Regions from separate parts of the Nocardiopsis coralliicola genome, predicted to be linked through region 2. Evidence: predicted binding sites of a transcription regulator. Region 2 holds the regulator's gene; the other holds the start of a gene.
What was found. The regulator HspR, encoded in region 2, represses chaperone genes until heat shock. The targets are predictions, from matches to a motif close to ANTTGAGTCNNNNNGACTCAANT.

Region 1: lon (endopeptidase La) is a predicted target of HspR. The motif match lies at 7,260-7,282, and genes of this name have one in related genera.

The regions. Positions count from the first base shown of each region.
Region 1 covers NZ_BAAGXT010000046.1:15,247-26,110, forward strand. The annotation lists gene ACYVGT_RS23510 (hypothetical protein) at 1-477, opposite strand, end outside; gene ACYVGT_RS23515 (SHOCT domain-containing protein) at 616-933, opposite strand; gene ACYVGT_RS23520 (sensor histidine kinase) at 1,129-2,433, shown strand; gene ACYVGT_RS23525 (response regulator transcription factor) at 2,430-3,122, shown strand; gene ACYVGT_RS23530 (carbohydrate ABC transporter permease) at 3,378-4,328, opposite strand; gene ACYVGT_RS23535 (carbohydrate ABC transporter permease) at 4,325-5,305, opposite strand; gene ACYVGT_RS23540 (ABC transporter substrate-binding protein) at 5,438-6,838, opposite strand; gene lon (endopeptidase La) at 7,295-9,712, shown strand; gene ACYVGT_RS23550 (Uma2 family endonuclease) at 9,823-10,428, shown strand; gene ACYVGT_RS23555 (Gfo/Idh/MocA family oxidoreductase) at 10,448-10,864, shown strand, end outside.
Region 2 covers NZ_BAAGXT010000006.1:96,484-107,347, forward strand. The annotation lists gene ACYVGT_RS07130 (DMT family transporter) at 1-954, opposite strand, end outside; gene ACYVGT_RS07135 (SRPBCC domain-containing protein) at 1,082-1,522, opposite strand; gene ACYVGT_RS07140 (ClpP family protease) at 1,791-2,534, shown strand; gene ACYVGT_RS07145 (ATP-dependent Clp protease proteolytic subunit) at 2,531-3,136, shown strand; gene ACYVGT_RS07150 (helix-turn-helix domain-containing protein) at 3,257-3,727, opposite strand; gene ACYVGT_RS07155 (GNAT family N-acetyltransferase) at 3,906-4,466, opposite strand; gene clpB (ATP-dependent chaperone ClpB) at 4,895-7,513, opposite strand; gene ACYVGT_RS07165 (heat shock protein transcriptional repressor HspR) at 7,581-8,105, opposite strand; gene dnaJ (molecular chaperone DnaJ) at 8,111-9,283, opposite strand; gene grpE (nucleotide exchange factor GrpE) at 9,386-10,123, opposite strand; gene dnaK (molecular chaperone DnaK) at 10,159-10,864, opposite strand, start outside.

The DNA.
Region 1 (10,864 bases), on a different contig from region 2:
CGCCGTGAGCAGGACCGTGAAGGAGACGGCCAGGGCACCGGTGGCCGAGATCCGGGTGGCGGCGTCGGCCGCGGCCGGGTCGGCGCCCGCGGCGCGGACCGCCGGCCCGATGCTCAGGTTGCTGCCGACCACCAGGGCGGCCGTCAGTGCCAGCTTCACGGCCACCCACCAGTGCTGGACCAGCCCCCAGTGCGTGCCCAGCGACAGCGCGAGGCCGGTGGCCAGGGTCGCCAGGCTGAGCGGAAGGACCAGTGCGCCCGCCGACAGTCCGACTCCGGCGAGCGCGGTGTCCCGCTCCGCCGCGGGGCCGGCGAGCGCGATCGCGGCCAGCGCCAGCAGGGTCGCGTGCGCCCCGACCCAGCCGGCTCCGGCAACCGCGTGCGCCGAGCGCAGGGCGGCGCGGCTCCGCGGTCCGAACCGGGGCAGCGCCCGCGGCGGCGCGCCTGCCGCCCGGGCCCTCGCCGGGGTCGTGTCCATGGCGCAATCCTCCTTCGGCAGAACGGCGGCACGCGCTGCCGCAGCGGGGGCGCCGCCCAGCGGCGCGCCGCCCCGGGCCGGGAGCCCGGGCGGCCTCCCGCGCCCGGGCGGAGCCGGAGCGGGAGGCGGGGCCGGTGGTCACGTCCGGCCCTTGGTGTCGCGGCCCGGAACCCAGTTGAGCGCGCTCGCGCGCTCCAGGAACTCCTCGACGGTCAGGTCCCCGTTGGCGAAGCGCTCGGCGAGCACCCGGCGGGCCGTGTCGTCGGGGCTGTCGGCGGCCGGGCCCCGGGCCCACGGCGGACGGTGGCCGCGGGAGCGCAGGACCAGGAACGCGAGCAGCGCGATGAGCAGGATCAGGCAGAGCATGGCGACTCCGATCAGGGGTGCGAACGGCGGCGGGCCGTGGCCCGCCCAGGCGGGTGCCGCGGTCACGGCGGCGGCGAGTGCAGAGGACATGGCTCCTCCGGTCGGCGGCGGTGGACTGCGGCCGGCAGCGCCGCTGCGCTGGAGAACCGCATACCGCCACACTCCGCTCCGGCCGCCGTCGCGCGCGTCGCCCGGAGCGCGTCTGTCCGGGTACGCGTTTCGGCCGACGCGCGCTACGCGCCCGAGCCGATGCGCTGGGCGCCCCCGCGGACTACCGTCGCGAAGGTGACCACTGCTCTCGACCGGCTCCGCGCCGCGTCCGGTGCCGCCTGGACACCCGCCGCGGCCCGCCGGCTCCTCGTCGACGTCCCGCTCGCGCTGGTGATCGCCGCCGGGGCCTCGTTCGCCGCACGCTTCGCCGGCGCCGGCAAGCCGGACCGGTTCGGCCCGCCCGGCCCGCCCGGCCCGCCCGACTTCGGGCCGGCCGATGTCGGTGCGCCGACGTGGGCCGCGATCGCGGTGCTGGCGCTGGCGGTGGCGGTCCGCCGCGTCTACCCGCGCACCGCGTTCGCCGCGGCCTGCGCCGGCACCGCGGTGTTCATCGGCGGCACGGGGATCCACGGCCCGATCCTGGCGGCGCTGCTGCTGACCGGCTACGCGCTGGGAGCCGCGCTGCCGATCCGCGCCTGGGCGCCGTGGACCGCCGCCGTGCTGCCGGTGCTCGTCGCCGCCAACATCGACCGCCCCTACGCCGGCTTGTTCGACCCGGCCGCCTACGCAGCGGCACTGCCCTACGTAGCGCTGCTCGCCGCGGCCATCGCGCTCGGCGCCACGGTGCGCGGACGGCGGGTGACGGCGCGCCGCGAGCGGGAGCTGGAGCTGCGCCGCTCCGCCTCCGAGGAGCGGCTCCGCATCGCCCGCGAGGTGCACGACCTGGTCGGGCACAGCCTCTCGGTGATCAGCATGCAGGCCGGTGTCGCACTGCACGTGCTGGACCGCCGCCCGGACCGGGTCCGCGAATCGCTGGAGGCGATCCGCTCCACCAGCGGCGACGCCCTCGACGAGCTGCGCGCCACGCTCGCCGTGTTCCGCGACGGCGGCGACCCGCGCGGTACCGCCACCGAGGGTGCTGCGGTCGGAGCTGAAGCCGGCGGCGCGGCCGCACCGGCTGAGGGCGCGGGCTCGGCCCCGCCGCCCGGCCTGGACCGGGTCGCCGCGCTCGCCGCCCGGATCGAGGCCGCCGGGCCGCGCATCGCGGTGCAGACTGAAGGGGAGCCGGCGGTGCCGCCCGCAGCCGTCGACCACGCCGCCTACCGCATCGTGCAGGAGGCGCTCACCAACGTGGTCCGGCATGGCGGTGGCGCCGGAGCCCGCGTGCGGATCGCCTACGGACCGACGGAGGTCGCGGTGGACATCGAGAACGACGGCGTGCCGGAACCCGGCGCGCATCCCGCCGAGGGGAGCGGGATCGCGGGGATGCGGGAGCGCGCCCGCGCCGCCGGCGGCAACCTGCACGCCGGTCCGCGGCCGCAGGGCGGCTTCGCCGTCCGCGCCCTGCTCCCGCTGAGGGCTCCGGAGGGGCGCCGGTGACCGCGGAGGGCCCGGCGCACGGCGCGCCGCGCACCGTGCGCGTCGGTATCGCCGACGACCAGGCGCTCGTCCGGATGGGCCTGCGGGTGCTCCTTGAAGAAGAGGACGACCTCGCGCCGGCCGGCGAGGCCGCCGACGGCCGCGAAGCCGTCGACCTGGTGCGGCGCGAGCACCCCGACGTGCTGCTGATGGACGTCCGCATGCCGGTGCTCAACGGCATCGAGGCGCTCCGCGAGATCGCCGCCGACCCCGCGCTGGCCGCCACCCGCGTCGTCGTGCTCACCACCTTCGAGCTCGACGAGTATGTCTTCGACGCGCTGCGCGCCGGCGCTTCCGGCTTCCTGATCAAGGACAGCCCGCCGGAGGAGCTGCTGCGCGCGGTGCGCACCGCCGCCGACGGCGGGTCGCTGCTGTCGCCGTCGGTGACCCGCCGGGTCATCGCGGCGTTCACCGCCGCCAGCCCCTCCTCCTCCGGCGGGCCGCGGCCCGACCTCGGCGAACTCACCGAGCGCGAGCGGGAGGTGCTCGCCCTGGTCGGCGAAGGGCTCTCCAACGCCGAGATCGGCGAGCGCCTCTTCGTCAGTCCGGCCACCGCGCGCACCCACGTCAGCCGCGCCATGGTCAAGCTGCAGGCCCGCGACCGGGCGCAGCTCGTCGTCATCGCCTACCGGGCCGGGCTGGTGCGGTAGAGCAGCCCGCATGCCTCCGCCTCCCCGCAGCAGCGGCCGGCAAGCGCGGAATACCCGGCAGCGGCGGCGGGCGGGAGCGGGGTGCCCGGCAGCGGCTGCAGGACAGAGCGGAATACCCGGCAGCAGCGGCAGACAAGCGCGGGTTGCGGGGGGTGCGGGGGGTCGTCACCCCGCTCGGGAGCGCTGGTGGTGGGGGGGTCGTCACCCCGCTCGGGAGCGCTGGCGTGGGGGGCGTCCCCCACACCGAAGGCGTCCTTACCCCTTCACGCTGCCGGCCAGCAGCCCGCGGGCGAAGTACCGCTGCAGCGAGAAGAACACCGCGAGCGGCACGATCATGGAGACGAAGGCGCCCGCGGTGAGCCGCTGCCACTCGGTGCCGCGGGTGCCCGCCAGCTCGGCCAGGCGCACGGTGAGCGGTGCGACCTCCACGCTGCCGCCGGCGAAGATCAGCGCCACCAGCAGGTCGTTCCAGGTCCACAGGAACTGGAAGATGGCGAGCGACACCAGCGCCGGCACGGTCAGCGGAAGCACGATCCGCGCGAAGATGACGCCGTGCCCGGCGCCGTCTGCCCGTGCCGCCTCGACGATGCTCCGCGGCAGCCCCGCCACGAAGTTGTGCATCAGGAAGATGCCGAGCGGCAGGCCGAACATCGTGTGCGCGATCCACACCGTGGTGAACTGGAACGCCCCCGGCAGGTCCAGGGCCGGCAGTACCTGCACGCCGCCGATCGCCGCCCCCTCGGAGAACAGGCTCAGCAGCGGCACCAGCGACATCTGGATCGGCACGATCTGCAGGGCGAAGATCCCGATGAACACCCAGTCCCGGCCGGGAAAGTCGATCCAGGCCACCGCGTACGCCGCCAGCGCGGCCAGCAGCACCACGAACACCATCGTCGGTACCGCGATGACGAAGGAGTTCACGAAGTAGCTGGCCAGCCGCCCGTCCGCGGAGGACCCGAAGAGCACGTCGGCGTAGTTGCGCAGGGTCAGCTCGGGCGCGCCGAAGAACGTCCACCAGCCGGTCGTCTTGATCTGGTCTTCGGGCCGCAGCGAGGAGACGAGCAGGCCCGCCGTCGGCACCGTCCACAGCAGCGCGATGGCGATCGCCGCGGCGCTGCCGCCCGCGCCGCTGAGCCGGCGGCGCACCCGGCCCGCGCTCGACTGCGGTGCCCCGCGGTCCGCGCCCGCGCTGCCGGTGCTGGTCATGCCGCCTCCCTGGAGCGCCGGGTTTTGCGGATCTGGATCAACACCAGCGGCACGACCAGTACGAACAGGATCACGGCCAGTGCTGATCCCTGCCCGACCTCGCCGTAGCGGAACGCCTGGCTGTACATCTCGTTGGCGATCACCGACGTGCCGAACTGGCCGCCGGTCATCGTCCGGACGATGTCGAAGATCTTCAGCGTCTGCACCGAGATGGTGATCAGCACGACCGTGACCGTCGGCCAGATCATCGGCAGCGTCACCCGCCAGAACAGCTGCCAGGCGGAGACCCCGTCGATGCGCGCCGCCTCCACGATGTCGGTCGGGATCGCCTTGATCGCCGCCGACTGGATGACCAGCGCGAACCCGGCCTGGATCCAGACCAGCACGACGATCAGCAGCAGCGTGTTGAGCGGCGCGTCCAGGATCCACTGCCGTGGCTGGCCGCCGAACGCCGTCCACACCGCGTTGAGCAGCCCGATCTGGTCGGAGCCCGCGGGGCGGTGCGCGTAGACGAACTTCCAGATGATGCTGGCGCCGACGAAGGAGATCGCCATCGGCATGAACAGCAGCGACTTGGCGACCGCCTCGTAGCGGGAGCGGTCCACCAGCACCGCGTAGACGAGACCGGTCGCGGTCGCCAGGACCGGGGCGAACAGCACCCACAGCAGGGTGTTCCGCAGGACGATCAGGATCTCCGGCCGGGTGAACATCCAGACGTAGTTGCTGAACCCCACCCACGCCTCGCCGGGGCCGTCCATGAACGACAGGGCGACCGTGCGGAACACCGGGTAGACGAGCCCGACCAGCAGGAGCACCACCGCCGGGCCGAGGAAGCAGGCCGCCTGCCACCACTCGCGGCGGGTGCGCGGGCCGCGGTCGACGATGAGGAGCACGGCGCCGACGGCGGCGAGGAACGCGGCGACGGCGATCACCAGCCACAGCAGTTTCGGCAGCTCGTCAGTGACGGTGAACCCCACCGGCCCCTCCTTCCTCAGCGGTGTCTGCACCCCGGCCGGGTGCGGCTGGCCGGAGGGCGGGCGCACACCGGGCGGCGTGCGCGGGGAGCGGGCGCCGGACGGTGCTCCCCGGCCGGCCTCCCGCGCCCGGACTCAGTCGTCCCAGGACTCCTCGATGTAGGTGAGGACGTCCCCGGAGTCCTTGCCGTTGATCCAGTCGGTCATCCCGCGCCAGAAGGTGCCGGCGCCGACCGCCGCCGGCATCGAGTCGGCGCCGTCCCAGCGGAACACGGTGTCCTCTTCGCGCAGCAGTTCCGCCGACATCCGGTCGACCGGGTTCTCCAGCAGGTCGAGGTCCTGATCCCGGTGCGCGGAGAACCAGCGGCCCAGTTCGGCCCGGCTGTTCGCGAAGTCGGCGGTGGCCAGGTACTCCTGGAACGCGACCACCTCGGGCCGGTCGGCGAAGGCGGCGGCGAACTCCCCGCCGCCGACGACGGGCGTGCCGACCTCGGGGTCGATCGGCGGCATGCTGTAGGTGTAGACCTGCCCGTCCTCGGCGATCTCGGTGTCCTCGGGCCAGTTGGCGGCGTAGAAGGACCCCATCATGTACTGGCCGCACTCGGCGTCCAGCACCGGAAGGCCGGCGTCGCCCTGCGGGACGGTGGCGATCGACTGGACGTCGCCGTGGCCGCCGTTGACGAAGTCGGGGTTGCGCAGGATGCCGTCGACCCGCTCCAGCGACGCGGCGATCTGCGGGTCGTCGAACGGGATCTCGTGGTCGACCCACTGGTCGTAGACGTCGGGGCCGTGCTCCTGCAGGACCGCGTTCTCCAGCCAGTCGGTGGCCGGCCAGCCGGTCGCCTCGCCCGACTCGATGCCGGCGCACCAGGGCACGATGCCGTCCTCCGCCATCTGCTCCGACTGCTCGACCATCGCGTCCCAGGTCTCCGGGACCTCGTAGCCGTGCTCGGCGAAGACCTCCGGCGAGTACCAGACCAGCGACTTCACGTTGGCGGCCTGCGGGATGCCGTACAGGTCGCCGCCGTGCTCCACATAGGACTGCCAGTCCTCGGTCCAGCCTTCCCGCACCGACTCGGCGGCGCCGTCCGGCAGCGGCAGGGCGTCGCCCGACTCGACGAACCGGGCCAGCAGGCCGGGCTGCGGGAAGATCCCGACGTCGGGGGCGTTGCCGCCGTCCACCTTCACCTGGATCTGCGCCTCGAACTCGCCGGTGCCCTCGTAGTTCACGGTGATCCCGGTGCAGTCCGCGAAATCCGACCACGCCTGCTGCAGCTTCTCGCCCTCGTCGTCGCGGATGGAGGAGTACACCTCGACGGTGCCGCCGATGTCCTGCCACTGCCGGTACGGCTCGCAGGCGGCCGAGTCGGGATCCGCGCCGCCGGTCTGCTCGCCGGACAGGTAGGCGCAGCCGGGCACCGCCACCGCGAGCGGCAGCGCGAGCGCCGCGGCGCGCAGCGCCCGGGACGGTGTCCCAGCCCCGGGCGGGCCGTGCGGAGCGCGCCGGGGGGACCGGCGGGGCAGCGAGGGATCCATGCGCACGCACCTCCAGCTAGGCCGGTGGTATAGACCGGTGCACCGATGGAATCCGGCGGGCGCGGCGATGTCCAGGGCCACTTGCGGCGCGCTCGGCATCGGTTCGGTCACAGAGCGCCACTGCAAGCGCAGGGGGCGTCTTCCGGCGCGAAGGCCCCATGCGCCACTCCGGCCGCATCGGCACCGCATCCCCGCTGCGGCGCGGCGACCAGGCGGTCCTCGGGGCGGCGCCCGTCGCACGGGAACACGCGGCGCCGCGGCGCTGTTGTCCGGCGCACGGCGCCCGCAGCGGCGCCCCTGGCGGTCGGCCGCCCGTTCGGTCCGGCGGGTCCGGATCCCCCGCGATGAGCCGGATTCCGCCCTCCCGGCCCGCGATCGCTCACAGCGAACACGGGGAGGGGAACAAACAGAGGCTCTTCTTTATTGAGTGTTAGTGACTCAACCATGGAGGGTTCGATGACTGACGCGCAGTCCGGTACCACCCTGCCGGTCCTTGCTCTCGACGACGACGTCGTACTTCCGGGCATGGTCGTTCCCGTGGACCTGTCCGATTCGGAGATCCGGTCCGCCGTGGAGGCCGCGCAGTCCGCGGCGCGCGGCGGGGAAGCGCCCGGTGGGCGGTCCGCATCCAAGCCGCGCGTGCTGATCGTGCCGCGCATCGACGGGTCCCACGCGGCGGCGGGCACCGTCGCAACGGTCGAGCAGGTCGGCCGCACGCCGCAGGGCGAGCCGGCCGCGGTGCTGCGCGGGACCGACCGCGCCCGCGTCGGCGCCGGCACCACCGGCCCCGGCGCGGCGCTCTGGGTCTCGGTGGACATCCGCGCCGAGCCCGCCCCCGAGGGCGGGTACCCCGGCAAGGTCACCGAGCTGGCCAAGGAGTACCGCGGCCTCGCGGCGACCTTCCTGCAGAAGCGCGGCGCCTGGCAGATGGTCGACTCCATCCAGCAGACCGAGGACCCCGCGGCGCTCGCCGACCGCGGCGGCTACTCGCCGTTCCTCACCACCGCGCAGAAGCTCCAGCTGCTGGAGAGCGGCGACGTCGCCGAACGGCTGCGCCTGCTGATCGAGTGGACCCGCGAGTACCTCGCCGAACTCGACGTCGCCGAGACCATCGAGAAGGACGTCCAGGAGGGCGTCGACAAGCAGCAGCGGGAGTTCCTGCTCCGCCGCCAGATGGACGCGATCCGCAAGGAGCTCAACGAGCTCGACGGCAAGCCCGGCAGCGAGGAGGACGACTACCGCTCCCGCGTCGAGGGCGCCGAACTGCCCGACCACGTCCGCGAGGCCGCGCTGGCCGAGGTGGACAAGCTGGAGCGGGCCGGCGACTCCTCGCCCGAGTCGGGCTGGATCCGCACCTGGCTGGACACCGTCCTCGCCATGCCGTGGAACGTGCGCAGCGAGGACGCCTACGACGTCTCCGGCGCCCGCGGCGTCCTGGACGCCGACCACACCGGGCTCAGCGACGTCAAGGACCGCATCACCGAGTACCTCGCGGTGCGCAAGCGGCGCGAGGAGCGCGGTCTCGGCGTGATCGGCGGCCGCCGCAGCGGCGCCGTGCTCGCCCTGGTCGGCCCGCCCGGCGTCGGCAAGACCTCGCTCGGCGAGTCCGTGGCCCGCGCGATGGGCCGCGAGTTCACCCGGGTCGCCCTCGGCGGCGTCCGCGACGAGGCGGAGATCCGCGGGCACCGGCGCACCTACGTCGGCGCCATGCCGGGCCGCATCGTCCGGGCGATCAAGGAGTCCGGCTCGATGAACCCGGTCGTGCTCCTGGACGAGATCGACAAGGTCGGAGCCGACTTCCGCGGCGACCCGACGTCGGCACTGCTCGAGGTCCTCGACCCGGCGCAGAACCACACCTTCCGCGACCACTACCTGGAGGTCGACCTCGACCTGTCCGACGTGGTCTTCCTCGCCACCGCCAACGCGCTGGACACCATCCCCGGCCCGCTGCTGGACCGGATGGAGCTGGTCGAGCTGGACGGCTACACCGAGGACGAGAAGGTCTCCATCGCCCGCGACCACCTGCTCCCGCGGCAGTTGGAGAAGGCGGGCCTGGCCGAGTCGGAGGTCTCCTTCGACGACGCGGCGCTGCACCGGCTCGCCTCGGAGTACACCCGCGAGGCGGGCGTGCGCGGACTGGAGCGGAGCATCGCCCGCGTGCTGCGGAAGATCGCAGCGCAGGAGGCGCAGCAGACACGGCAGGACGCGCCGCTGCCCGCCGCGGTGGGCGCCGACGACCTCACCGGCTACCTGGGCCGGCCGCGGCACACGCCGGAGTCGGCCGACCGCACGGGGGTGCCGGGCGTGTCCACCGGGCTCGCCGTCACTGGCGCCGGCGGCGACGTGCTCTTCGTGGAGGCGTCACTGGCCGATCCGGAGTCGGGCGCCAGCGGGCTGACCCTCACCGGGCAGCTGGGCGACGTGATGAAGGAGTCCGCGCAGATCGCGCTCTCCTACCTGCGGTCCCGCGGCGCGGAGCTGGAGCTGCCGGTGGGTGACCTGAAGGAGCGCGGCGTGCACATCCACGTGCCCGCCGGCGCCATCCCGAAGGACGGCCCCAGCGCCGGCGTCACCATGACGACGGCCCTGGCCTCGCTGCTCTCCGGCCGCCCCGCGCGCTCCGACGTCGGTATGACCGGCGAGGTGTCGCTGACCGGCCGCGTCCTGCCGATCGGCGGGGTCAAGCAGAAGCTGCTCGCGGCGCATCGGGCCGGCCTGACCACGGTGCTGATCCCGGCACGCAACGAGCCCGACCTGGACGACGTGCCGGACGAGGTCCTGGAGCAGCTCACCGTCCACCCGGTGAGCGACGTCCGCGAGGTCCTCGACCTCGCCCTCTCCCCGGCCGAGTCCCGCGAACCCGTCGCGGCCTGACCCGCCCATCCGCCCGCCGGCCCGCCCGCCCCGCACCGGGGCGGGCAGGCCGAGTGCGCGTGGCGGATTCACGCTGACAGCGGGCTGCTCCCTGGGTAGCCTGAAAATGCATGAGTGCTCCGCTGCCCGCCTGGGAAATTCCGGAGGTCCCTGCCCGCGGGGGGTTCACCGCCGAAGAATTCCTGGGAATGCGTGAACTTCCCCCGCACAGTGAGCTCATTGATGGCAACCTCGTTTTCGTGAGCCCTCAGGATCAGTGGCATTGCCGCATCATCAGCGCACTGGAACGCGGATTGGACGAGCAGGCTCCGGAGCGCTACGAGATCGCCCGGGAGATGGCCGTGCGCATGGGGCGCAGTCAGGTACCCGAGCCCGATCTCCTCGTCATCAGCGCTGAGGCATTCCAGCGAGCGGAGTCCACCGGGCCCTCGACGTACTACTATCCCGACGATCTGCTGTTGGCGATCGAGGTCGAATCACCCGAATCGCTGGAGCGAGACCGGTTCGTCGATCCTGCTCGCTACGCCAGCGCCGGGATCGCGCATTTCTGGCGGGTCCAACGGGACGGTTCCAGCGGAATTGTCCACACTTACCGCCTCGATTCCGCTGCTGCCGCGTACCACCTGACCGGGCGCTACGAAGGATTTGTGAAGGTGGAGGAGCCGTTCGCTTTCACCGCGGAACTGACCACGCGCCGCCGGGGAAGGGCCAACTGACGGCCGTTACGGTGGGCCTATGGGTTCTGATGACGCCGGATCTCCGCAGCAGCTGCACGTTGTCCTCCTCGGGTACGGCAAGGGCGGGGAGGTGTTCCACGCTCCGCTGATCGACGCCACTCCCGGGCTGCAGCTGGGAGCGGTGGTCACCGGGGACCCGGAGAAGGCGGAGCGGGTGCGGGCGAGGTATCCGCGGACCGAGGTCATCGCCTCGGCCGAGGAGCTGTGGAAGCGCAGCGGCGCGTTCGAGATCGCCGTGGTCGCCACGCCGAACGACACCCACGCGCCGCTCGCGCACGCCGCGCTGGACGCCGGGCTCTCCGTGGTCGTCGACAAGCCGCTGGCGCTCACCGCCGCCGACGGGCGCGCGCTCGCCGAGCACGCCGAGCGGGCCGGACTGGTCTGCACGGCGTTCCAGAACCGGCGCTGGGACGCC
Region 2 (10,864 bases):
TCCGGTGTCCGCGTCCGGGGCGCCAGCGCGGCGCCGGGAGCTCGGAGCCGCGGCGGGCCGGGCGTCCGGGTTGGCCATGAGGGCGATGCCGTAGGCGGCGAGGAGGGCGCAGAGCACGGCGATGCCGGTGCCGGTCCAGCCGGCCGCGTAGGTCTCGCCCATGAAGGCGACGCCGATGAGCGAGGCGGTGAGCGGGTTGGCGAGCGCGGTGGCGCCGAGCGGAGCGCCGATCTCCATGCCCTGGTAGGCCGCCTGGGCGAGAAGCACGCCGAGGAGCGCGAGGAGCACGGTGCCCAGGACCGCGGGGTGGGCCGCGGTCGACAGGACGCGGGCCAGCAGGCCCGGGGCCGCGCCGGCGGCACCGGCGGCGCCCGCGGCGGCGACGGCGGTCTTCGCCGCGGCCGACGCTGCGCCGAAGCAGATGCCCGCTCCGACCGCGATCAGGCAGCTGCGCGCGGTCCGGCCGCGCACCCGGCCCGCCACCCAGGCCGCGGTGCCGGCCGCGGCCGCGGCGCCCAGGATCACCAGCGCCGACTCGCCGCGCCCCATCGGGGTGCTGGAGCCGCCGGTCACCGCGACCCAGAGCAGCACCCCGAGCGCCGTCACGGTGACCACGGCACCGCACCACTCACGCGGCCGCACCCGGCGCCCGGCCAGCCGCGCCGAGGCGGGAAGCCCGAACACCAGCACCAGCACGCCGATCGGCTGCACCACGGTCAGCGGCGCCAGCGCCAGCGCACCCACCTGGAACACCGCGCGCCCGGCGTTCAGCAGCACCGACCACCACCACAGCGGGTGCAGCAGCAGAGCCCCCAGCTGCCGCCCGCGGGTCAGCGGCTGGGGGAGGGCCACCGCGAGCCGCCGCTGCGTGACCGCGGCGGCGCTGTAGCACACGGTGGACACCAGGCCCAGAAGCGCTCCGACCCAGATGCCCGCATCGATGGCGACGTCCATGGGGCCACTCTCCCTGACCCCGTGCGGCCCTGTCGTCGCTCGGAGAGCGGTACTCGTCCTACGTCGAGGGGAGTAGGCGGGCGGTACCCGCAGCGCAGTCGCACCGCCGTCCGGACGGCGGCGCGGCTCAGGAGGATTCCGCGGCCTCCTTCAGCATCGCCAGGCCGGCATTCCAGCCCTCGGCGTTCTCGGCGATCACGCGCTTGCGGTCGTCCGCGGTGCCGGTGAGGGCCTCGAAGCCGGTCTCGACGATGCGGACGCGGGTGCCGCTGTCCGCCGGCTCCACGTGGAACTCGACCAGGGTGGCGCCGCCCGGCGCAGGGTCGGTGTCCGGAGCCAGCGCGAAGAGCAGCGCCAGCAGGCGGCCGGGGACGGCCCGGTCGACGACGGCGCGGAACCTGCCGTGCTCCTTCCAGGTGAACTCCGCACGGCCCCCCTCCACCGGATCCATCCGGGCGCCGTCGAACGCCCACCACTGCTGCAGGCCCTCCGGTTCGGTCATCAGCTCCCACACCCGTTCCGCAGGCGCGGCCACGTCGGTCTCGCAGTGCAGCATGTTCTGGCTCATCGGGGCCTCCCAGTGCGTCGGAATGCTGTCCCGGTGCCGTGCACGATAGGGGCGCCGTCCGACACCTTCCTGTCCGGAAGGGATACCCGCAATGGCTGCCGCGCCCACCGGTTCTGCCGCCGTGACCAGGGCAGACCGTCCGCTGGCCGCCCCTCTGCCGTGGGCAGATCTCCCCCGGGCAGAAACCGTGGCCGCGGCCCCCGCCGGGCCCGCAGGGTGGAAGTGCCGGGGCGGGCCGCACGGGTCCGGCCGGCGGAAGGGGGATCCCATGCCAGCAACGCCCGCGAAATCCGCGACCGGCCCCCGCGCCGAAGCGGTGGCCGAGGCGCCGTCGCCCGGCCTGGAGGACCAGGTCGCCACCCGGCTGCTGCACGGCCGCACAGTCGTGCTCGGCGCCGAAGTCGACGACGCGATCGCCAACCGGATCTGCGGGCAGCTCCTGCTGCTCGCCGAGGAGGACCACAAGCGCGACATCACGCTGCTCATCAACAGCCCGGGCGGATCGATCAGCGCCGGGCTGGCTATCTACGACACGATGCGCTTCATCCCCAACGACGTCGCCACCCTCGTCATGGGCGCGGCCTACAGCATGGGCCAGTTCCTGCTGTGCACGGGGACGCCCGGCAAGCGCTACAGCCTGCCGCACGCGCGCATCATGATGCACCAGCCCTCCGGCGGGTTCGCCGGGACGGCCGCCGACATCGCCATCCAGGCGGAGAACCTCGCACACACGAAGCAGACCATGCAGCGGCTGATCGCCCAGCACACCGGCCAGAGCGTGGAGACCATCGCCGCGGACCAGAGCCGCGACCGGTGGTTCACCGCCGAGGAGGCGAAGGGGTACGGCTTCGTCGACGCCGTCGTCGAGAGCGTCGCCGAGGTCGGCGGCGACACCGCCCGCCGGTTCGGATTCCTCTCCGAGCGCGGCGCCGGCATGGGGCGCGCCGTCCCGAAGCCGGATGGAAAGGGCACCGCGAAGGGTTCCGCACAGCAGCAGGAGGAGGGCGCATGAGCTCCTACACGATCCCCACCGTCGTCGAGCGCCGCCCGGACGGCGAGCGCGCCTTCGACGTCTACTCCCGGCTGCTGTCGGAGCGGATCATCTTCGTCGGGACGGAGATCGACGCCGGAGTCGCCAACGTGGTCATGGCGCAGCTGCTCCACCTCGACTACGAGAACCCCGACCGCGACATCAGCCTGTACATCAACTCGCCGGGCGGCGAGAACACCGCGCTCACCGCGATCTACGACACCATGAACTTCGTGCGCTCCGACATCTCCACCGTCTGCATGGGCCAGGCGGCGTCCGCGGCCGCGGTGCTCCTCGCGGCGGGCGCCCCGGGCAAGCGGATGGCGCTGCCGCACTCCCGGGTGCTGCTCCACCAGCCGTCGGCGGAGGGCCGGGGCGAAGCCGCCGACCTGGAGATCCACGCCGCCGAGGTGCTGCGGATCCGCGCCCAGATCGAGGGGATCCTGGCCCGCCACACCGGCCAGAGCACGGAGCGGCTGCGCGCCGACACCGACCGGGACCTCATCCTCACCGCGGAGGAGGCGAAGGAGTACGGCATCGTCGACGGCCTGGTCGACGCCCGCAGCCTCACCCGCGCCGCCTGAACACCGCGCCGGCGCCGCCCCGCCGGGATCCGGCGGGGCGGCGCCCTGGCAGGGGCCGCCGTTCCCAGCCCGCAAGCACCGCGGCCGGCGGAGCGGGATTCCCGGCAGGCGCAGGGGCGGTCAGGCGGCCAGCAGGAGCGCGGTGGGCCCGCCGGGCAGCGATGCGGTGCGGCCCGGCGACGCGGGCAGCACCTCGGCCGCCGCGAGGTCCATGTGCACCCCGCCGACCAGGTCGATCATGCTCAGGCCGAGCGCGCGGCGGATCGCGGCCAGCACCTCCGAGGAGGGCTCCTTGCGGCCGCGCTCCACCTCCGACAGGTACGGCAGCGAGACCTGGGCGGCGTCCGCGACCTCTTTCAGCGTGCGGCCCTGTCCCTGCCGGGTGCGGCGCAGCAGCGCGCCGATCACGTCGCGCAGCAGCGGCCCGTCGTCCTGCGCCTCGCCGTCAGGCGCCCCGGCAGAGGCAGCGGGCGCGGTGCGCGCTGCCGGAGGGCCGGCGGGACCGTCCATGCCGAACCCGAACGCCGGCGCGGCGGGTTCCTCCCGCGCGGCCGGCGGCTCGGGAACGGCGTGCAGTCTGCTCTCCGCCATGGGTGCCTCCGCGGTCGGCTGCTCAGGTCCTCCTTCGGACGATAGCCGCGCCGCCCGGCCGCCGGCCATGCCCCGGGGCCCGTTCTGCGGCGGGCAGAACAGCAGCGGGTGCGGGCGTCCACAGCCTGTGGACGGACTTCCGGGAATTCCCGATCTGCGCCGATCCCGCCTGCGCCGGTCACCCGCGGCCGGCGAGCGGTACCCGGTAGAGGACGTGCCGGCGCAGCGGATGCCCCTCCGGCAGGCGCGGATGGTCGAAGCCGCCGCCGGAGTCGTGCACCATGCCGATGCGCTCCATGACGGCCCGAGAGCGGCGGTTGGCGGGAACCGTGAACGAGACGACCTCCTCCAGCCCGTACGGCGTGCCCGGCCCGAGGTGCGCGGCGGCGAAGCCGAGCACCGCCGACGCGGCCTCGGTGGCGTACCCGCGGCCCCAGGCGCTGCGCGCGAGCCGCCACAGGATCTCCACGCCCGGCGCGAAGTGCGCCTCGAACCGTAGCGGCGCAAGCCCGACGGCCCCGGCGAACACGCCGCCGGGCCCCTCCACGGCCCACACGCCCCACCCGCGCTCGTCCAGCCCCGCCTGCCACCGGTCGACCGCCGCGTCGCTCTGCTCCCGCGACAGCGCCGCCGGGAAGTGCCGCATCACCTCCGGGTCGGCACCCAGCTCCGCAAACGGCTCCCGGTCGCTCTCCTTCCAGCCCCGCAGGACCAGCCGCTCGGTCGGAAGCTCGTGCATGGGGACTCCTCTGCCGCGGATGGGGGAGCGGCCAGGTTATCGACGCACCGCCGCCCGAGGGGGCGGTGGCCTTCCACGCGGTCGACGCCGCAGGCCTGCACGCTCAGCTGAAGGCGCACTTCGGCGCGCCGGACCCCTCGCCAGCGGCCGAGCCGGCCACGACCGGCCCGCAGGTAGCCCCGTCCGCGGCACCGGCCCCGACACGATCGGGGCGGTCTGCGCCTCCTACGGGCGGATGGTGCCCGGCGCACCGCCGCCGGAAGGGCCGGCGCGGTGCTCGCGGAGGCGCCGGAGGAGCACCTCGCGCTGCTGTACGCGCCGCCGGGGCCGGATCGGGGCCGGTGACCGGCGGCAGCGCAAAGGGCCGCCTGCGGAGGAGTCCCTCCGCAGGCGGCCCTTCCTGTTCTCCGGCTGCTCCGGCCGGCGGTTCAGGCCGGGGCGCGGTCGCGGGCCGGGGCCACGGTGAGCCGGTCGGCGTCGCGGTCGACGTCGACGACCACGGTGTCGCCCCCCTGCAACCGGCCCGAGAGCAGTTCCTTGGCGAGCGGATCACCGATCGCGGACTGGACCAGGCGGCGGAGCGGGCGGGCGCCGTAGGCCGGGTCGTAGCCGGTCAGCGCCAGCCACTTGCGGGCGTCGGAGGTCACCTCCAGGGTGAGCCTGCGGTCGGCGAGGCGGGTGCCCAGATGGTCGACCTGCAGGTCGACGATCCCGGTCAGGTCCTCGCTGGACAGCGGGTCGAACATGATCAGGTCGTCCAGCCGGTTCAGGAACTCCGGCTTGAACGTGCTCTGCACGACCTGCATGACCTTCGTCCGGGCGTCCTCGGTCCCCGGCGCCTCGACGAGGAACTGCGATCCCAGGTTCGAGGTGAGGATCAGCAGCGTGTTCCGGAAGTCCACGTGCCGGCCCTGGCCGTCGGTGAGGCGCCCGTCGTCCAGCACCTGCAGCAGGATGTCGAACACCTCGGGGTGCGCCTTCTCCACCTCGTCCAGCAGGATCACGGTGTAGGGGCGCCGACGGACGGCCTCGGTGAGCTGGCCGCCCTCCTCGTAGCCGACGTATCCGGGCGGCGCGCCGACGAGCCGGGCCACCGAGTGCTTCTCGGAGTACTCGCTCATGTCGATCCGCACGATCGCCCGCTCGTCGTCGAAGAGCAGCTCCGCCAGCGCCTTCGCCAGCTCCGTCTTGCCGACACCGGTCGGGCCGAGGAAGAGGAACGAGCCGGTCGGCCGGTCCGGGTCGGCGATGCCCGCCCGGGCCCGCCGCACCGCGTCCGACACCGCCTGCACCGCCGGCTTCTGGCCGATGATGCGCTCGCCGAGCTCCTCCTCCATGCGCAGCAGCTTGGCGGTCTCGCCCTCCAGCAGCCGGCCCACCGGGATACCGGTCCACGACCCCACCACCTCGGCGACGTCGTCCGCGCCGACCTGGTCCTTGATCATCGCGTCCGGCTCCGGGCTCTCGGCGCCCGCGGCGCGCTCCTCCTCGGCCGCGGCGGCCTCCTCCAGCTCCGCCTCGACCTTGGGGATCTCGCCGTACATCAGCCGGGACGCCTCGGTGAAGTCGCCCTCGCGCTGGGCCCGCTCCGCCTGCGTGCGCAGGTCGTCCAGGTGGCCCTTGAGCTCGCCGACGGCGTTCAGGCCCGCCTTCTCCTCGTCCCAGCGGGCGACGAGTGCGTTCAGCTCCTCCTGCCGGTCGGCCAGCGTCCGGCTCAGCTCCTGCAGCCGCTCCTCGGCGCCGGCCGAGGTGTCCCGCTCCAGCGCCATCTTCTCCATGGTCAGCCGGTCCACGGTCCGCTTCAGCTCGTCGATCTCGACCGGGCTGGAGTCGATCTCCATCCGCAGCCGGGACGCCGCCTCGTCGACCAGGTCGATCGCCTTGTCCGGCAGGAACCGGGCGGTGATGTAGCGGTCGGACAGCGTCGCCGCCGCGACCAGGGCCGAGTCGGAGATCTGCACCTTGTGGTGCGCCTCGTAACGGCCCTTCAGGCCGCGCAGGATCGCCACCGTGTCCTCTGCCGACGGCTCGCCCACCAGCACCTGCTGGAAGCGCCGCTCCAGCGCGGCGTCCTTCTCGATCCGCTCCCGGTACTCGTCCAGCGTGGTGGCGCCGACCATCCGCAGCTCGCCGCGGGCGAGCATCGGCTTGAGCATGTTCCCGGCGTCCATCGAGCCCTCGGCCGCGCCGGCGCCCACCATCGTGTGCAGCTCGTCGATGAACGTGATGATCTGGCCGTCGGAGTCCCTGATCTCGGTGAGGACGGCCTTCAGCCGCTCCTCGAACTCGCCGCGGTACTTCGCACCGGCCACCATCGCGGACAGGTCGAGCGCGATCAGGCGCTTGCCGCGCAGCGACTCCGGCACGTCGTTGGCGACGATGCGCTGCGCCAGTCCCTCGACGACGGCGGTCTTGCCGACGCCGGGCTCGCCGATCAGCACCGGATTGTTCTTCGTGCGGCGGGACAGCACCTGCACCACGCGGCGGATCTCGGTGTCCCGGCCGATCACCGGGTCGAGCGCGCCCGACTCGGCCTGCGCCGTCAGGTCGATGCCGAACTTCTCCAGGGCCTTGAAGGTGTCCTCCGGGTTCTCCGAGGTGACCTTGGCCGAGCCGCGGACGCGGCCCACGGCCTCGGTGAGCGCGTCGGCGGTTGCGCCGGCGCCGGTCAGGATGCGCGCTGCTGCTCCGCCGTCCACCGCGAGGGCGATGAGCAGGTGCTCGCCGGAGATGAAGTCGTCGCCCATCTCCTGGGCGCGCTGCCCGGCGGTGCGCCGCGCGACGATCAGCTGGCGGGACGCGTTCGGTGTACTGACGGTGGAGCCGCTCGCCTTCGGCAGCGCGCCGATGGCCTGCTCGGTCTCGTCCGCCAGCGCGTCCGGGTCAGCGCCGATCTCGCGGAGCAGCGGCCGGATGATGCCCTCGCCCTGCTCCAGCAGTGCGGCGAGCAGATACACCGGCTCGACCTGCGGCGCGCCGTCCGCGGTGGCGCGGGTGACCGCTTCGTTGAACGCCTCTCGGCTCTTCGTGGTGAGTTGCTCGCTCATCTGTCTGCTGCCCCCTCCGTGCGTATCGCTCTGCTCCCTCCGGCCGCGCGGTAGCGCGCCGCGCCGGTCACGAGCCCTGCCGGCGTCCGCCCTCCTCGTCCTCCCGGCGGTCGGCCTGCCCCTGCGGACCCGGAGAACCCGGCCCGCTCGCAGGTCCGGGCTGCCCGGGCTGCGGCGGCTCGGCGACGTTGAAGACGGCGACCCGGGTGCGGCGCACCGGGATCAGCTCGCCGCCGGAGGGGCGCCGCACCGCCTCGCCGCGGCGGGCGACTGCGGCGCGCGCCGACTCCAGCTCGTTGTGCAGGTGGAACACCGCGTCGCGGAGCTCCTCCACTTCGTGCCGCAGCTCCAGGATCCGCTTGATCCCGGCGAGGTTGATGCCCTCCTCCTGGGAGAGCCGCTGCACCTCGCGGAGCAGCTGGATGTCGCGCATCGAGTACCGGCGGCCGCGGCCCGACGACCGGCCGGGGCTGACCAGCCCCAGCCGGTCGTACTGCCGCAGTGTCTGGGGGTGCAGGCCGGAGAGTTCGGCGGCCACGGAGATCACGTAGACCGGCACGTCGTCGCCGATTCCGCCCATACCGCGGTTCATCGCGCTCACACCCCCTTGGCCCGCGCCTCCAGGCCGCTGCGCGGGTCCTGGTCGGAGGTTGCGGCGCGGTACTTCTCCAGCGCCTCCCGGGCCTGATCGCTCAGGTGGCCCGGGACCTGCACCTCCACGGTGACAAGCAGGTCGGCGAGCGTGCCGTCGCGCCGCCGGGAGCCCTTCCCGCGCACCCGCAGGGTGCGCCCCGACGGTGTACCCGGCGGGATCTTCACCGTGACCGGCAGGCCTTCCACGGTCGGAACCCGGACGTCAGCGCCCAGGACGGCCTCGGGGAAGGTCACCGGCACGGTGATCGTCACGTTGTCGCCGTTCTTGCCGAAAACGGGGTGTCCTTGCACGTGCACCACCACATAGAGGTCGCCTGCCGGGCCCCCGTTCTCACCCGGCGCTCCCTTGCCGGCGATCCGGATCCGCTGCCCGTCCGTCACGCCGGCCGGGATGCGGGTCGAGATCTTCTTGCTGCTCTTCCCCCGGCCGCTGCCGTGGCAGGTGGGGCAGGGGTCGTCGGTGACGAGACCGCGGCCCTTGCACTCGCTGCACGGTTCGGAGAGGGAGAAGCCCCCCAGATTGGTGTTCTCGTGCCCGGTGCCGGAGCACTTCGGGCACACCCGCGGGGCGGTTCCGGGCTTGGCCCCGCTGCCCTTGCAGGTGGGACACGCCGTCTCGGTGCTCAGCGTGAACGACCGGGTCACTCCCTCGGCCGCCTCGCGGAACGACAGCGTGGTCTCGGTCTCGACGTCGGCGCCGCGCCGCGCGGTGGTGGCCGACCGGCCCCGGCCGCCGAAGAGGCCGCCGAACAGGTCGCTCAGCCGCTCACCGCCGCCGCTGCCTCCGCTGCCGCCGGTCCCGGCGCCGCCGGCCCCGCCGAACAGGTCGCCGAGGTCGAATCCGCCCGCGCCGGAGCCCCCGCCCGGCCGGTAGGAGGCGCCGAACATGGAGCGCGCGTCGTCGTACTCCTTGCGGCGCTGCTCGTCCGAGAGGACGCTGTAGGCCTCGGAGATCTCCTTGAAGCGCTCTTCGGCCTGCTCATCGCCCTTGTTGGCGTCGGGGTGGTTGGCGCGGGCCAGCTTGCGGTAGGCGGACTTGATCTCGTCCTGCGACGCCGACTTCTGGACCCCGAGGACCTTGTAGTAGTCCTTCTCGAGGTAGTCCTTAGTGCTCATCGACGTGTGCCTTCTCCCGCCTCGCGTGTGCCCTGCCGCGGCCGCCGCGGCCGCAGGTGTCCGTCCGCCCCGGGCGCGGTGTGCGCCCGGGGCGGACCGGTCCTACTCGTCCTTGCCACCGGCGGAGGGGGACGAACCCTCTGCGTCCGCACCGCCGCCGTCCGGGTCGGACTCCGAGCCCTCCGGGGCGGCTGCCGCGGGGGCGCCGTCCTCCTCGTCGGCGGGGCCGCCGACGACGACCCGTGCCGGGCGGAGCACCCGCTCACCGATGAGGTACCCCGGCTGGAACACCTCGATCACGGTGGCCGAGTCGGCTCCCGGCTGCGGCACGAAGGTCAGCGCCTCGTGCACGGTGGGGTCGAACTCGTCGCCCTGCGCGCCGTAGGAGCGCAGCCCGAGCCGGCCCACCAGGGCCTCGAGGCCCTCGCCGACGGACTTGAAACCGCCGGTGAGCTCCTCGTGGTCCCGGGCGCGGCCGATGTCGTCCAGGATCGGCAGGAGCTCGCCCAGCACCTGGGCGCGCGCCTGCTCCTTGACGGACTCCCGGTCGCGGTCGACCCGCTTGCGGTAGTTGGCGTACTCCGCCTGCAGCCGCTTCAGGTCGGCCGTGAGCTCGTTGACGCGGTCGTCGGACGCCAGTGCGGCCAGGACCTCGTCTCCGAAGGACGGCTCCTCGGCCCCTTCGGCCCCCTCGGCGGCCTCGGGGGCGCCGGCGTCCGCTGCGGGCGCCTCGGAGGCCCCCTCACCCTCGGGGGTGCGCAGCTCGCCTGTCTCCGGGTCGACCCGCCGCTTGTCGCGGATCACCGGGCCTTCGCCGTTGTCGTTCTCCGGCGGCGCCATCCGCCGCACCTCCTTCTCGCTGGGTAGGGACCGCGTCAGGCGCCGTCGCGCTTGCCGTTCTCCTCGTCGACGATCTCGGCGTCGACCACGTCGTCCTCCTGGGCCCCCGCGCCGGTGTCCGCACCGGCCTCGGCACCGGCGCCGCCTGCGGCGTCGCCCTGCTGGCCGTAGATGGCGGAGCCGATCTTCTGGCTGGCCAGAGCGACCTTCTCGCTCGCCGCGCGGATGGCCTCGATGTCGGAGCCCTCGAGCGCCTGCTTCAGCTCGCCCACGGCGCCCTCGGTCTCGGACTTGACGTCCGCCGGGATCTTGTCCTCGTTGTCCTTGATGACCTTCTCGGTCTGGTAGACGAGCGACTCGGCGTTGTTGCGGACCTCGGCCTCTTCGCGGCGCTTGCGGTCCTCCTCGGCGTACTCCTCGGCCTCGCGGACCATCTTGTCGATGTCGTCCTTGGACATCGCCGAGCCGCCGGAGATCGTGACCGACTGCTCCTTGCCGGTGCCGAGGTCCTTCGCGGTGACGTTCACGATGCCGTTGGCGTCGATGTCGAAGGCGACCTCGATCTGCGGCACGCCGCGCGGTGCGGGCGCGATGCCGGTCAGGTCGAAGACACCGAGCTTCTTGTTGTACTGCGCGATCTCCCGCTCGCCCTGGTAGACCTGGATCTGCACGGACGGCTGGTTGTCGTCGGCCGTCGTGAAGATCTCCGAGCGCTTGGTCGGGATCGTGGTGTTCTTCTCG